One region of the Streptomyces sp. NPDC088747 genome, then DNA from elsewhere that is predicted to be linked to it. Evidence: riboswitches for the same ligand, from Rfam matches in the RefSeq annotation. Region 1 holds a riboswitch; each other region holds the start of a gene.
The links. Region 1 has a riboswitch for cyclic di-AMP ahead of ACIP79_RS22665 (M23 family metallopeptidase). Riboswitches for the same ligand answer to the same signal wherever they lie in the genome.

Region 1 (3,405 bases):
CCGCCACGGCCACCGCCGTGATCGTCGGCGACCTCACCGGAGTCGACCTCGACGCGCTGCTCGCCGACACGCTCGGCGCGTGGACGGGCTCGTCCGCCGAGCCGCGCCCGGTGCCGCCGGTGACCGCGGACGACACCGGCCGGGTCGTCATCGTGGACCGCCCCGGCGCGGTCCAGACGCAGTTGCTCATCGGCCGGATCGGCGCCGACCGGCACGACCGTGTGTGGCCGGCGCAGGTGCTCGGCACGTACTGCCTCGGCGGCACCCTCACCTCGCGCCTGGACCGTGTCCTGCGCGAGGAGAAGGGTTACACCTACGGGGTGCGGGCGTTCGGCCAGGTGCTGCGTTCGGCGCCGGACGGTACGGGCGCCGCGATGCTCGCCATCAGCGGCTCGGTGGACACCCCGAACACCGGCCCCGCGCTCGACGACCTCTGGAAGGTGCTGCGCACCCTCGCCGCGGAGGGTCTGACCGACGCCGAGCGTGATGTCGCCGTGCAGAACCTGGTGGGTGTGGCGCCGCTCAAGTTCGAGACGGCGGCGGCCGTCGCGGGGACGCTGGCCGACCAGGTCGAGCAGCACCTGCCCGACGACTACCAGGCGACGCTGTACCGGCAGCTCGCCGAGACCGGCACCGTGGAGGCCACCGCCGCCGCCGTGAACGCCTTCCCGGTGGACCGCCTGGTGACCGTCCTGGTGGGCGACGCCGCGACGATCGAGGAGCCGGTCAAGGCTCTCGGAATCGGTGAAGTGACCGTGGTGGCGGCGGAGTAGCAGGACCGAGCCGAGCGGAGCGGGGCCGGGCCGCGCGGACCGGAGAGGCACGCTCCCGTGGGGGCCCAGGAGGCTGTTGAGCCTCCTGGGCCCCCGTTTGTCCGTATTGATAGGGAGGTTGCCTGTCTGCCCTGTGGCGTGCGCTACAAAACCGTTGATCCGTTTGTTGATTGAAAGATGTCCCGTTTAGCGTCGGTCCGGCTGTTCGTCAGGCAGTGCGCCGCGCCCGCGGCACCGGACAGCCATCGCCTAATCCCCCTGTGGCGCGAGCCAGGGGAGCCGGGGACCCACACGCAGTCCCTGGGGTGAATCGGACGCCCTCTTCGGAGGTGGTCCGTAGGAGACCTTCCTGCTCCGAACCCGTCAGCTAACCCGGTAGGCGAGAGGGAAGGAAAGGATCAACCCCTACATGGCGTTCACCTGTGGCACAGGGAAGCACCGTCGCCCGAGCCGCGTGAAGCGCACGACCACGAACGCCCTCGGCGTCGCGGCGCTCACCACCACCGGTGTCCTCGGCACCCTGGCCGCCCCGGCGCTCGCCGCGGACAACTCCGTCGAGCAGACCGGCCTGACGCAGGCCATCGCGATCGGTGACTCGATCGCCGACCAGATCGACGCGCAGGCCGCCGCCCAGCAGCACGCCGCCGACGAGGCCGAGGCGCTGCGCAAGGCCGAGGCGGCCGCGAAGAAGAAGGCCGCGGCGAGGGCCGAGGAGGAGCGCGAGGCCAAGACGCGCGCCGCCCGCGCGGCCGAGCGCAAGCGCCTCAACACCTTCGTCACGCCGGTCAGCGGCTCGTACGTCTCCACCGGCTACAAGACCGGCGGCAGCCTCTGGTCCTCGGGCAGCCACACCGGCGTCGACTTCCACGCGGCGTCCGGCACCCCGGTCCACGCGGTCGGTTCCGGCACGGTCGTCACCGCGGGCTGGGGCGGCGCCTACGGCAACGAGGTCGTCCTGAGGATGAACGACGGCACCTACACGATGTACGGCCACCTGTCGTCCATCGGTGTCGCCGTGGGCCAGACGGTCACCCCGGGACAGCAGATAGCCCTCTCCGGTGCCACCGGCAACACCACCGGGCCGCACCTCCACTTCGAGGCCCGCACGACCGCCGAGTACGGCTCGGACATCGACCCGGTCGCCTACCTCCGCTCGCACGGCGTGAGCGTCTGATCACCGGCAGGGTACGAGGGTCTGATCACCGGCGCCGAATGAACCTCTGAGCCCTCGCGTACGTAGTTCACAAGTGTCCCGGTTCGAACGAGCCGGGACCTTGTCGTTTCGAACGTCCGCCTGTCCAAAAAATATCCCTGGATTCCGGCCCGCCATCGGAAATTCCGAGTCTCTGCAATAGAGTCACTGGACAAGCGCCAATCGACGGCGTTTCACGGGGATTAAAGCGGAGGTCCGGTATGCGTGTTCCTGCGCACTCGGTATGCACGGCGATCCGTGACGACATCGTCGCGGGTGTCTACGAGCGCGGCAGCCGGCTCACCGAGGAACTGCTCGCGCGTCGCTACGGCGTCTCGCGCGTCCCCGTGCGCGAGGCGCTGCGCACGCTGGAGGCCGAGGGCTTCGTCCTCACCCGGCGGCACGCGGGCGCGTGCGTCGCGGAGCCGTCCGAGCAGGAGGCCGCGGACCTCCTGGAGATGCGCATGCTCCTGGAGCCGCTGGGCGCCGCGCGGGCCGCGCAGCGCCGCACCGAGGCCCACCTCAAGGTACTCCGAGGCCTGGTCAGGCTGGGGCAGGAGCGGGCCAGGAGGGGCAACAGCGAGGATCTGCGCTCGCTCGGCGGCTGGTTCCACGAGACACTCGCACAGGCCTCCGGCAGCCCCGCGCTGACCTCCACACTCGCTCAGCTGCGGCACAAGATCGCCTGGATGTACACGGTCGAGGCGCCCGCCAATCCCGCGGACTCCTGGGCGGAGCACGGCGGGATCGTGGACGCCGTCGCACGCGGCGACAGTGAGCGGGCGCGGGCGATCACCGCTCTGCACTCCGAACGCGCGACGACGGCGCACCGGCTCCGGTTTCCCGGAGCGGGGGACCGGCAGGACCGTGTGAGGACTTCGCAACATCCCGTAAACATGACGGGCCTGCGGCATTAACACGAGCGCCGTATACAAAGAGGGGTAATTCGCGGGAGACAATTCATGCTGCCCGCACAATGGAAATGCGAAGGGCCCACCCGATAATTCGGGCGGGCCCTTGCCGGTGTTTTCGAACGGTGAGAAAACCGGCGAACCTCAGACGGTCTCGGGAAGCTCGTCGAGCCCTTCGGAGACCAGCTTCGCCAGACGGTCGAGGGCGACGTCCGCGCCCTCGGCGTCGGACGCGAGGACGATCTCCTCGCCGCCCTGGGCGCCGAGGCCGAGGACCGCGAGCATGGAGGCCGCGTTCACGGGGTTCCCGTCTGCCTTGGCGATCGTCACGGGGACGCCGGAGGCCGTGGCCGCCCGGACGAAGATGGAGGCGGGGCGGGCGTGAAGGCCCTCCGCCCAGCCGACGTTGACGCGGCGCTCAGCCATGTGATGCTGCCCTTCAGGTGTCGCAGGTTGTCTAGACCAGTGTCCCATATCGTCAAGCGTGCCCGGAGCGGGCCAGAGGGTGACAAAACCCTTGCTCCCGCTC
Region 2 (3,405 bases), on a different contig from region 1:
TCGCGGGATTCGTCTACCTGCTCTTCACGCTGGGCGCGCAGAACCAGTAGGCGTCGGCCGGACCGGACGACCTGACCGGCAGGGCCGCCTGTCGAGCGGCCCGCGTCAGTCGAGGAGACGCTCGCGCAGCCGGTCGCGCAGCTCCGGGGTGATCCCGAGGGCCGTCTCCAGGTAGGCGTCGACGCCGCCCCACTTCTCCTCGATCGTCTCGAAGGCCGCGGTCAGGTACTCGGCGCGCGCGTCGAAGAGGGGGCTGAGCAGCTCCATGACCTCAGGGGAGTACGCCGAGGCGGAGGAACCGCTGCGCTGCACCCTGTAGCGGCGGTGCGCGGCGTTCGACTCCAGGTAGTCGGTGACGATGGCCTCGCGCTCGACCCCGACGGCGAGGAGCGTCACGGCTATGGAGAGGCCGGCGCGGTCCTTGCCCGCGGCGCAGTGCATCAGCGCGGGAACACTGTCCTCGGCCAGCGACCGCAGCACCTGGGAGTGCTCGGCGGTGCGGTCCCTGATGATCGCGCGGTAGGAGTTGATCATCCTGTCCGCACCCTTGCCGTCCGCGAGGAGGCCGCGCAGCTGATCGAGATCGCCGTCCCGGACCATCTTCCAGAACTCGGCGCCGTCGGCCGGGTCGGTCAGCGGGAGGTTCACGTTCCGCACGCCCGGGAGCTCGACGTCCGGGCCCTCCAGCTTCTGGTCCGAGGCGTTGCGGAAGTCGAAGATCGTGTGCAGGCCGAGTGAGCTGAGGAACACCGTGTCGTCCCCCGTGGCGTGCGCGAGGTGTCCGCTGCGGAACAGCACCCCGTACTTCACCCGGCGGCCGTCCACGGTGGGCAGGCCTCCTACGTCCCGGAAGTTGCGCACTGCGGTCAGCTCGGGCTCGGTCGACGGCACCTGCTGCGTCACGTGGGCTCCTCCCGGTCAGCCGTCGGCGCTGCTCGGCTCGCCCGCCGACGGACGTTGCGCTCCCGACGATACGACATGGGTTCGTGGGGCATGGAGTTGTCCACAGGCGTTGTTCTGGCGGGTGCGGAGCCGTTGCCCGCAGGGCGCCCGGCGGCGGCGGTGGCTGTCGCGGGCGGCGGTGGCGGTGCGAGGAAATCGATGCGGCAGATATCCACCCACGTAACATGTGACCGTTCTGTCCGTATTGGTTGCTTCATTCCAACTGGCCCTGGAATAGGGCATCCTGTGTCGACGTGCGTGAGCAGCGTCATATCCGTGACGATGTGTTGCGGCCCCGATTTGTCAACCTGCCGGAATTCCCGCGCGATTTGGCGGGTCGGAAAGGCCCTTTCTCCACGGAGGGTGACGGTGATTTCTGGATGGATCACGAATGGATCTTCCACAGAAAACCCACATGGTTGTAGGCGCGGTCTCATCTCGCTTACGTTCGCCCTCAATCCGGACGGACGCCCAATCCTGCCGCCGCCCGGAATCCGCACACTCACCCGTATGTGGCAGGAGCGGGGGACCCACAGGTATGACGCCTGTTCCGGTCTCCGGAACGGCTAGGGGTATAGCCGCGCAGCAGCGCGGCCGGGCATCTCCAGTCCGCACCCGACAGCTCACCTCGCAGGCGCCGGAGAGGAATTCGTCATGCCCGCGAAGGGTAAGCACCGCCGTCCCAAGTCCCAGCGTTTCACGCGCTCGATCGCCGTGGCCGGAACGGGTGGCGCCGCACTCGCGCTGCCGCTGATGGGAGCCACCGGAGCCCATGCGGCGACCCCGGCCTCCACCGTTTCCGCGGCAACGGGAAAGACCGCCACGGTTTCCCAGCAGACCGCCGCCACGCCCGCTTCGGCTCAGAAGACCGCGGCGAAGACGTACGCGGTTCGCGCCGGTGACTCGCTCTCGAAGATCGCCGACGACCAGAGTGTCAGCGGCGGCTGGAAGAAGCTGTACTCGGACAACCGCAAGGCCGTCGGCGAGGACCCGGCCCTGATCCATCCGGGTCTGAAGCTGACGATCGGCAAGAAGGCCGCCGCTTCGAGCGGCACGGCCAAGTCGTCCAAGTCCTCTAAGTCGACCGAGTCGTCGAAGTCGTCGGCCAAGGCGGCGACCGAGACCGCCACCACGGCCACCGACACCGCGGCTTCCAGCAGTGACTCCGGCTACACGCTGCCGGTCGAGGGCGCCACCATCGGCACCAACTACAAGGTCGCCGGCAGCATGTGGTCCAGCGGCTACCACACGGGCGTCGACTTCGTGGTCCCGACCGGCACCACCATCAAGTCCATCGCGGCCGGCACCGTCGTCTCCGCGGGCTGGGGCGGCGCGTACGGCAACCAGGTCGTCATCCAGCACGCCGACGGCCAGTACTCGCAGTACGCCCACATGTCCTCCCTCTCCGTCTCGGCCGGCCAGACCGTGACCGAGGGGCAGCAGATCGGGCTCTCCGGCGCGACCGGCAACGTGACCGGACCCCACCTGCACTTCGAGATCCGCACCACGCCGGACTACGGCTCGGACGTCGACCCGGCCGCGTACCTGCGCTCGCACGGTGTGACCGTCGGCTGACGCCGCCCCCTTCTCGCCGAAGGCCGGACCCCACGATCCCCGGGGCCCGGCCTTCGGCGTTTCTCTCAGCACATTGCGGTCTCGTGGCGCGGCCGGGGAAAGCGTCGACATGCCCGTCGAGGTGGTCGCACAGTGATCTCCGTAAGCGCTTGCCGCACCGGAGCGGACGTTCACCGGTGCCCCTCGTACGGAAGGTGTCGCATGACCACGCGCAGAGCCTTTGGAGCCCTGGCCGCCGGTGCCGCCCTCACGGCGCTCGTCCCGGCGGGGGACGCGAGTGCCGCGCCGAGGTACCGCCGCGGCGGACTGACGGCCGCGGACGACTTCCGGCACGGCCTGGGGCAGTGGGTCACCGAACTCGAGGACGGTGGCACCGTCACCGCCGCGCGCGGCGTGCTGGAGATCGACGTGCCGGGCGGCGCGACCGTCTGGTTCAGGAGGAGGCTGCGAGGGCCGTACGTCGTCGAGTACACCGCCACGCCCGTCTCCGCGGGCGGGGTCAACGACCGTGTCTCCGACCTGAACAATTTCTGGAACGCCGTCGACGTGCGCTCCCCGCACGACATCTTCGCCACCACGCGGGGCGGCGCCCTCGCGGAGTACGACCACCTCAGGACGTACTACGTCGGCTACGGCGCCAACACCAACACCACGACCAGGCTGCGCAGATACGTCGGCGAGGCGGGCGTCCGTCCCCTGGTCCTCGACTACACGGAGCCGTTGCTCACGGCGAACGAGCCGAACCGCGTCCGGATCGTCTCCGACGGCTCCACCGTCCGGTGGTTGAACAACGGGCGGCTGGTATTCGACTACAGCGACCCCGAGCCGTACACGAGTGGGCACTTCGCGTTCCGTACCACCTGGAGCCACTTCCGGATTACGGACTTC
Region 3 (3,405 bases), on a different contig from region 1:
GCGCATGCTTCCAGGGGAGTTCACTGGTCCGCTCCACTTGTCCCCCGGGTGGTCACAAGTGACTTGAGGGGCGCAAAAAGCTGACGCTCCCTCAACATTGTGATCTTCACGTGATCTGCGCTGCATCGACTTGTGACAAGCGTTCGAGTGTCGATACGTTCCTCGTCAGCGCGGATCATCCGTCGCCGGCGTCCTCGGGCGTCGCTGTTGTCACCTGCTGTCACGCGAAAGGTTTCCGTATGCTCACCGGGAACGGCCGTCATCGTCGCCCCCGTCAGGCCCCGGCTCTCGTCGTCGCGGCAGGGGTCACCGGATCGGCCATCGTGATCCCGTTGCTCGCCGCCACGGGTGCGAGCGCGGCCGACGCCACGACCTGGGACCGCGTCGCGGAGTGCGAGACGGGTGCCTCCTGGAGCGAGAACACCGGCGACGGGTACTACGGCGGGCTGCACTTGACCCAGTGGGACTGGGAGAACTACGGCGGCCTCGACTTCGCCCCGAGCGCCGACCAGGCCAGCCGCTCGCAGCAGATAGCCGTCGCCGAGAAGATCCTCGACGGACGCGGAATCGCCGCCTGGCCCACCTGTGGCCCCCTCTCCGCGCTCAGCAAGGAGTCGGCCCAGGTGGACATCGACACCGGCATCGGAGGCGTCCTGACGCCGTCCAGCGGGTCGACGGATTCGACGGATTCGACCGACTCGACCGGCCTGTCCGGCTCGACCGGCTCCTCCACCCCCTCGCCGTCCGCCTCCCCCTCCTCCTCGGCCTCCTCGGACACCTCCACGGATTCGGCCAAGTCGGGCAATGTAGACGCGAGCGCGACCAAGGGTGGCGATTCGGACAAGTCCACCCCGAGCGCCGATCCTTCGGGCACGGCGAGCGGCTCCGGACGTCACCGCGGCACCTCCGCCGATGACGCGGCCGCCGACCGTACGGACGACAGCTCGGCCGGGCGCCACGCCTCGCGCGACTCCGCGACGGCCCGTGAGACCCCCGCGGCCTCCTACCCGGCCGTCGTCGACGAGAGGCTCTCGGTCATCGCGGACGCCTTCGGCCTCGTCGGTCAGTGGCTCGACCCGTCCGCCGCGGACGAGGAGGCGGCGGACGTCGAGGCGCCGGTCATCTTCCCCGGTCACGGCCTCGACAATGCTGCCGAACCGGCCCAGAACTAGGCAGAGTTCGCGTCATGGTTCGGCCGTGAATGTCCGGTTTGGCGAGAATGAGAGATGGATCTCAGACCCCCTGATCGTCTTTGATATTCCGCCGTTCGCCTGTCTACGGTCGTGACCGCTCGCCACTGGTGAGCCCCGTGGGTCGCAACGCCGAATCCTGCCAACGGCCTTACGGGAACAGTCGTCGCGTCAAGCGCCGTAGGCAGGAGCGGGGGACCCAAGGTAAGTGCCGGGCCCGGTGGTTGACCGGGAACGGCTTGGGGTGAAGACGTGCGCCGAGAGGTGCGCGGCCGGGCACTCACCCGCCCGAACCCGACAGCTCACCTCGCAGGCGTCGGTGAGGGGATCACTTCATGCTGCGTTCGTGCAAGGGCAAGCACCGTCGTCCGACCGTTCTCGACCGGACCGCCCGCATCGCCACCCTCGCGGGAGTGACCGGCGTCGCCGTCGCCGCCCCGCTGATGGCGTCCGGCACCGCCTCCGCCGCCACCACCTCCGAGTGGGACACCGTCGCCCAGTGCGAGTCCGGCGGCAACTGGTCCATCAACACGGGCAACGGCTACTACGGCGGCCTGCAGTTCTCCGCCTCCACCTGGTCCGCCTACGGCGGCAGCGCCTACGCCTCCACCGCCGACCAGGCCTCCAAGTCCCAGCAGATAACCGTCGCCGAGAAGGTCCTCGCGGCCCAGGGCAAGGGCGCCTGGCCGTCCTGCGGCACCGGCCTGTCGGGCGCCGCGTACGACGGCGGCACGAGCGACTCGTCGTCGTCTTCGTCGTCCTCCTCCTCGTCGTCCTCGGACAACTCGCAGAGCACCACCCCCTCGCAGCAGCCGAGCACGAAGACCGACGAGCAGCGCGCCTCGCGTTCCTCGGAGCGTGCGACCGCCGCCAAGAAGACCGTCCAGACCCCGACCGGCAAGACGGTCAAGAAGGGCGACGGCGAGTACAAGGTCAAGAAGGACGACACCCTCAGCGCCATCGCCGAGGCGAAGAACGTCAAGGGCGGCTGGCAGAAGCTGTTCAAGCTGAACAAGGACATCGTCGACGACGCGGACTTCATCTACCCGGGTCAGCAGCTCCACCTCAGCTGACGGCCGAGGTCGCCGGCCCACGGCGGTCGGCCGGCGACAGACATCCGGTTCATGGCTGAACCACAGCCCGCTCACATACGTGGTCCTCATACTGAGGGCCTCGTGCGGGTCACCCCCCGTCCCCCACGGGCTCCCCGCTCCGGTGCGTGTTCCCCCGTACGCACCGGGGCGGGGTTTTTTCTTTCCGGGTCCGGCCGGGCGGCGCGCTCCACCCGCACCCCGGTTTTCGTTCCCTTTTTGTTCCGTTCTGGAACAATGTTTACTCTCAGTTCTGCCCAAGAGGTGGTCGACCGGCTGGCCGAAGCGTCCGGGCCGGTTAGGCTCATCCCGCGGGGCTGCCACAGTCCCGCGTACCCGCGTCACATCCCAGAAGGAGATGCTCGTGCCGTCCATCGACGTCGTCGTAGCCCGGGAAATCCTCGACTCGCGAGGGAACCCCACCGTCGAGGTCGAGGTCGGCCTCGATGACGGCAGCACCGGTCGTGCCGCCGTCCCGTCCGGCGCCTCCACCGGCGCCTTCGAGGCCATCGAGCTGCGCGACGGTGACCCCAACCGCTACCACGGCAAGGGTGTCGAGAAGGCCGTCCTCGCCGTCATCGAGCAGATCGGCCCGGAGCTCGTCGGCTACGACGCCACCGAGCAGCGCCTGATCGACCAGGCGATGTTCGACCTGGACGCCACCGACAACAAGGGCTCGCTCGGCGCCAACGCCATCCTCGGCGTCTCCCTCGCCGTCGCCCACGCCGCCTCCGAGGCCAGCGACCTCCCCCTCTTCCGCTACCTGGGCGGCCCGAACGCGCACCTGCTGCCCGTTCCGATGATGAACATCCTGAACGGCGGGTCGCACGCCGACTCCAACGTCGACATCCAGGAGTTCATGATCGCCCCGATCGGCGCGGAGTCCTTCTCCGAGGCGCTGCGCTGGGGCGCCGAGGTCTACCACACCCTCAAGAAGGTGCTGAAGACCAAGGGCCTGTCCACCGGTCTCGGCGACGAGGGCGGCTTCGCCCCGAACCTGGAGTCCAACCGCGCCGCGCTCGACCTCATCCTCGAGGCCATCAAGCAGGCCGGTTACGTCCCCGGCGAGCAGATCGCGCTCGCGCTCGACGTCGCCGCGTCCGAGTTCTACAAGGACGGCAAGT
Region 4 (3,405 bases), on a different contig from region 1:
AAGACACGGGACTGCGCGTTCGTACGGTAGAAGACCGCGACGTCGCCCGCCTTGGCGTCGCCCGCGTCGGTGAGACGGTCTATCTCGTCGGCGACGAACTGGGCCTCGTCGTGCTCGGTGTCGGCGACGTAGCCGGTGATGGTGGATCCCGCGCCCGCGTTCGTCCACAGGTTCTTGGGGCGGCGGGATTCGTTGCGCTCGATGACCGCGTTGGCGGCGCTGAGGATCGTCTGGGTGGAGCGGTAGTTCTGCTCCAGGAGGATCGTCGTCGCGTTCGGGTAGTCCTCCTCGAACTGGAGGATGTTGCGGATCGTGGCGCCGCGGAAGGCGTAGATCGACTGGTCGGCGTCACCCACCACGCACAGCTCGGCGGGCGGCACGTCCTGCTCGCTCGGCGGCACGTCCACGGGGTGCTCAGAGGTGCCGACGAGTTCGCGCACGAGGGCGTACTGCGCGTGGTTGGTGTCCTGGTACTCGTCGACGAGCACGTGCCGGAAACGGCGGTGGTAGTGCTCGGCGACGTCCGGGAAGGCGCGCAGCAGATTGACCGTGGTCATGATCAGGTCGTCGAAGTCGAGGGCGTTGGCCTCGCGCAGCCGCGACTGGTACATCGCGTAGGCCTGGGCGACGGTCTTCTCGAAACCGTCGACGGCCTGGGCGGCGAAGTCCTCCTCGTCGATCAGCTCGTTCTTCAGGTTCGAGATCTTGGCGCTGAAGGACTTCGGCGGGAACCGCTTCGGGTCTAGGTCCAGGTCACGGCAGACCAGGGCCATCAGCCGCTTGCTGTCGGCGGCGTCGTAGATCGAGAACGAGGAGGTGAAGCCGAGCCGTTTGCTCTCGCGGCGCAGGATCCGTACGCACGCGCTGTGGAAGGTCATCACCCACATCGCGTTGGCGCGCGGGCCGACGAGCTGCTCGACGCGCTCCTTCATCTCGCCCGCGGCCTTGTTCGTGAAGGTGATCGCGAGGATCTGGCCGGGGTGGACCTGGCGCTCGCCCAGCAGATACGCGATCCGGTGGGTGAGCACGCGGGTCTTGCCCGAGCCCGCTCCGGCCACGATGAGCAGCGGGGCGCCGGAGTGCGTCACGGCCGACCGCTGGTTCTCGTTCAGCCCGTCCAGGAGCGCGGCCGGGTCCACGGCGGGGCGCGGGGCACCGTCGCGGTAGTACGCGTCCCTGCTCGGCGGCACGTCGAAGCGGCCGCCGAACAGGTCGTCCGGAAGCTGCTCGGCCGTCCCGTCCTCGGGAGGCGGCGGGGGTTCTTCCTCGTGGGCCCCGGAGGGCTTGAGGTCCGCCAGGAAGCTGTCGTCAAAGAGGCTGCTCATCGCTCTCCGAGTCTAGGCGGCCCCACTGACACCCCGCCGCCACCCCGAGAAGTCCGCGGCGGTATCCGCAGCGGTGGTAGAGCCCCACCGGCCGCTCGGCCTCTTTGCGCCCTCCATCTCCCCCTACCCTCCAGAACAGCTCCGTCACTTTCAGCAACCGTCCACGCGGGGGCCCGTCCGCACCCTTCCCACCCACACGCAGGGCGGCTCCGCCGGATCACGCGCCCCATCACCCACCCCGCCCCCCGTCGGACAACTCGCCCGATAACTCTCCGAATTGACCGGCGGGAACGAGGCCCATGACTAAGGTCACGAAAACGTATCGGGCATTTCGAACATCAACCTTCACAGAAGCCTTACGAGTTGGTTAGCGTGCTGATCAGGCCGCCCGACCCCCACCGGCGAACGTCGCCGGGCCGTGGCGGCCTCCGCTGAGTCCGGTGCGCCTTGCGGCAGCCGGAATCGGGGACCCACCGAACTTGGGGTGAATCGGTCCAACTGCCTTGTCGGGCAGGACCGTAGGGCAACCCTTCCGAACCACCCGCCCGAACCCGACAGCTAACCCGGTAGGCGGATGATGGAAGGAGTCGCCTCCGTTGGCGTCGCAACGCAAATGGTTCTCGGGCTCGCGCGTGGCCGGCACGGCCCCCGCTCTCGCCACAGCGGCCCTCACCTCGGTCGCCCTGCTCTCGCAGACGGCGGCCGCCACGCCGTCGGCCGAGCCGAAGCCGAGCCTCGAAGAGGTCGAGAAGAAAATCGACGACCTCTACCGGCAGGCCGAGTCGGCCACCGACAAGTACAACGCGGCCAAGGAGAAGACCTCCAAGCAGCGCAAGAAGGTCGACACCCTTCTCGACGACGTCGCGCAGCGCACGGAGAAGCTCAACACCGCGCGTGAGGAGCTCGGTTCATACGCCGCGGCCCAGTACCGCACCGGCGCCGCCGCTCCCGACACCGCCTCCCTGCTGCTGGCCGACAACCCGCAGGACTACTTCGACCAGACCCAGCTGATGAGCCGGCTGACCACCCGCCAGAAGGCGGCCGTCGACGACTACGTCACGGATCAGGCCGCCGCCACCGAGAAGCGCACGGAGGCGACGCAGGGTCTGGAGACGCTGTCCACGACGCAGGACGCTCTCAAGGCCTCCAAGACCGACGTCCAGCAGAAGCTCGCCAAGGCGCGCGAGCTGCTCTCGCAGCTGACCGCCGAGGAGAAGGCGCGGCTGGCGGCGATCGAGGCGGAGCGGCGCAAGGAGGCCGAGCGCAAGGCGGCGGAGCTGGCGCAGCAGCAGGCGGACGCGGCAGCCGCGGCGAAGGCGGCCCAGGAGTCGTCGCCGAGCGCGACGACGGGCACCTCCGGCACTGTCACCACCGGTGACTCCTCGTACTCGACGAAGTCGGCCAAGGCCATCGCCTTCGCCCGCGCCCAGATCGGGAAGCCGTACGTCTGGGGTGCGACCGGCCCCGGCTCGTACGACTGCTCGGGCCTCACCCAGGCCGCCTGGAAGGCCGCGGGTGTCACCCTCCCGCGCGTCACCTACGACCAGGTGACCGCCGGCACGACCGTCTCCGTCTCCGAGGCACAACCCGGTGACCTGGTCTTCTTCTACGACGACATCAGCCACGTCGGCCTCTACATCGGCAACGGCATGATGATCCACGCCCCGAAGCCGGGTGCGTACGTCCGCGAGGAGTCGATCTTCTACGACGGTGAGTCGGCCATCTACAGCGTCGTACGGCCCGCGTAGCGCACCGGCGCACCGTCCTCACGGCACCATCCGCGGGGCACGCGCGCGTGGAGCACGTTTTCGTCCTCCACGCGCGCGTGCCCCGCGGGCAAGGCGTCCGAAGCTCCCTAGCATCGGGCCATGCCAGCCATCTCCCAGCTCCGTGCCTGGTGGGCCGAGCGTCCGCCGGCCGCCGCTGCCGCCGTCATGGCGTCCGGAATCATCTCGGTCGGACTGCGGCTGACCGGCCACGAGACGCTGTCCCGGGTCGCCCTGGTCCTGGCGTCCGTCGCCTGGCTCGCGCTCGCCGCGGACTTCGCCGTACGGCTGCTGCGGGAGCGGACGCGCTGGGC

Region 2: another riboswitch for cyclic di-AMP. It lies ahead of ACIP79_RS34650 (peptidoglycan DD-metalloendopeptidase family protein); the one in region 1 lies ahead of ACIP79_RS22665 (M23 family metallopeptidase).
Region 3: another riboswitch for cyclic di-AMP. It lies ahead of ACIP79_RS20295 (transglycosylase family protein); the one in region 1 lies ahead of ACIP79_RS22665 (M23 family metallopeptidase).
Region 4: another riboswitch for cyclic di-AMP. It lies ahead of ACIP79_RS41385 (NlpC/P60 family protein); the one in region 1 lies ahead of ACIP79_RS22665 (M23 family metallopeptidase).

Annotation. Positions count from the first base shown of each region.
Region 1 is NZ_JBIVKZ010000009.1:245,442-248,846, reverse strand. Features, by position in the region: gene ACIP79_RS22670 (M16 family metallopeptidase) at 1-773, shown strand, start outside; cyclic di-AMP (ydaO/yuaA leader) riboswitch at 1,010-1,170, shown strand; gene ACIP79_RS22665 (M23 family metallopeptidase) at 1,183-1,947, shown strand; gene ACIP79_RS22660 (GntR family transcriptional regulator) at 2,187-2,882, shown strand; gene ACIP79_RS22655 (HPr family phosphocarrier protein) at 3,021-3,302, opposite strand.
Region 2 is NZ_JBIVKZ010000019.1:104,336-107,740, reverse strand. Features, by position in the region: gene ACIP79_RS34660 (DUF6126 family protein) at 1-50, shown strand, start outside; gene ACIP79_RS34655 (tyrosine-protein phosphatase) at 106-903, opposite strand; cyclic di-AMP (ydaO/yuaA leader) riboswitch at 1,417-1,592, shown strand; gene ACIP79_RS34650 (peptidoglycan DD-metalloendopeptidase family protein) at 1,597-2,517, shown strand; gene ACIP79_RS34645 (DUF6250 domain-containing protein) at 2,719-3,405, shown strand, end outside.
Region 3 is NZ_JBIVKZ010000008.1:92,129-95,533, reverse strand. Features, by position in the region: gene ACIP79_RS20300 (transglycosylase family protein) at 240-1,172, shown strand; cyclic di-AMP (ydaO/yuaA leader) riboswitch at 1,357-1,521, shown strand; gene ACIP79_RS20295 (transglycosylase family protein) at 1,526-2,263, shown strand; gene eno (phosphopyruvate hydratase) at 2,640-3,405, shown strand, end outside.
Region 4 is NZ_JBIVKZ010000028.1:48,797-52,201, reverse strand. Features, by position in the region: gene pcrA (DNA helicase PcrA) at 1-1,325, opposite strand, end outside; cyclic di-AMP (ydaO/yuaA leader) riboswitch at 1,745-1,914, shown strand; gene ACIP79_RS41385 (NlpC/P60 family protein) at 1,922-3,073, shown strand; gene ACIP79_RS41380 (tellurite resistance/C4-dicarboxylate transporter family protein) at 3,194-3,405, shown strand, end outside.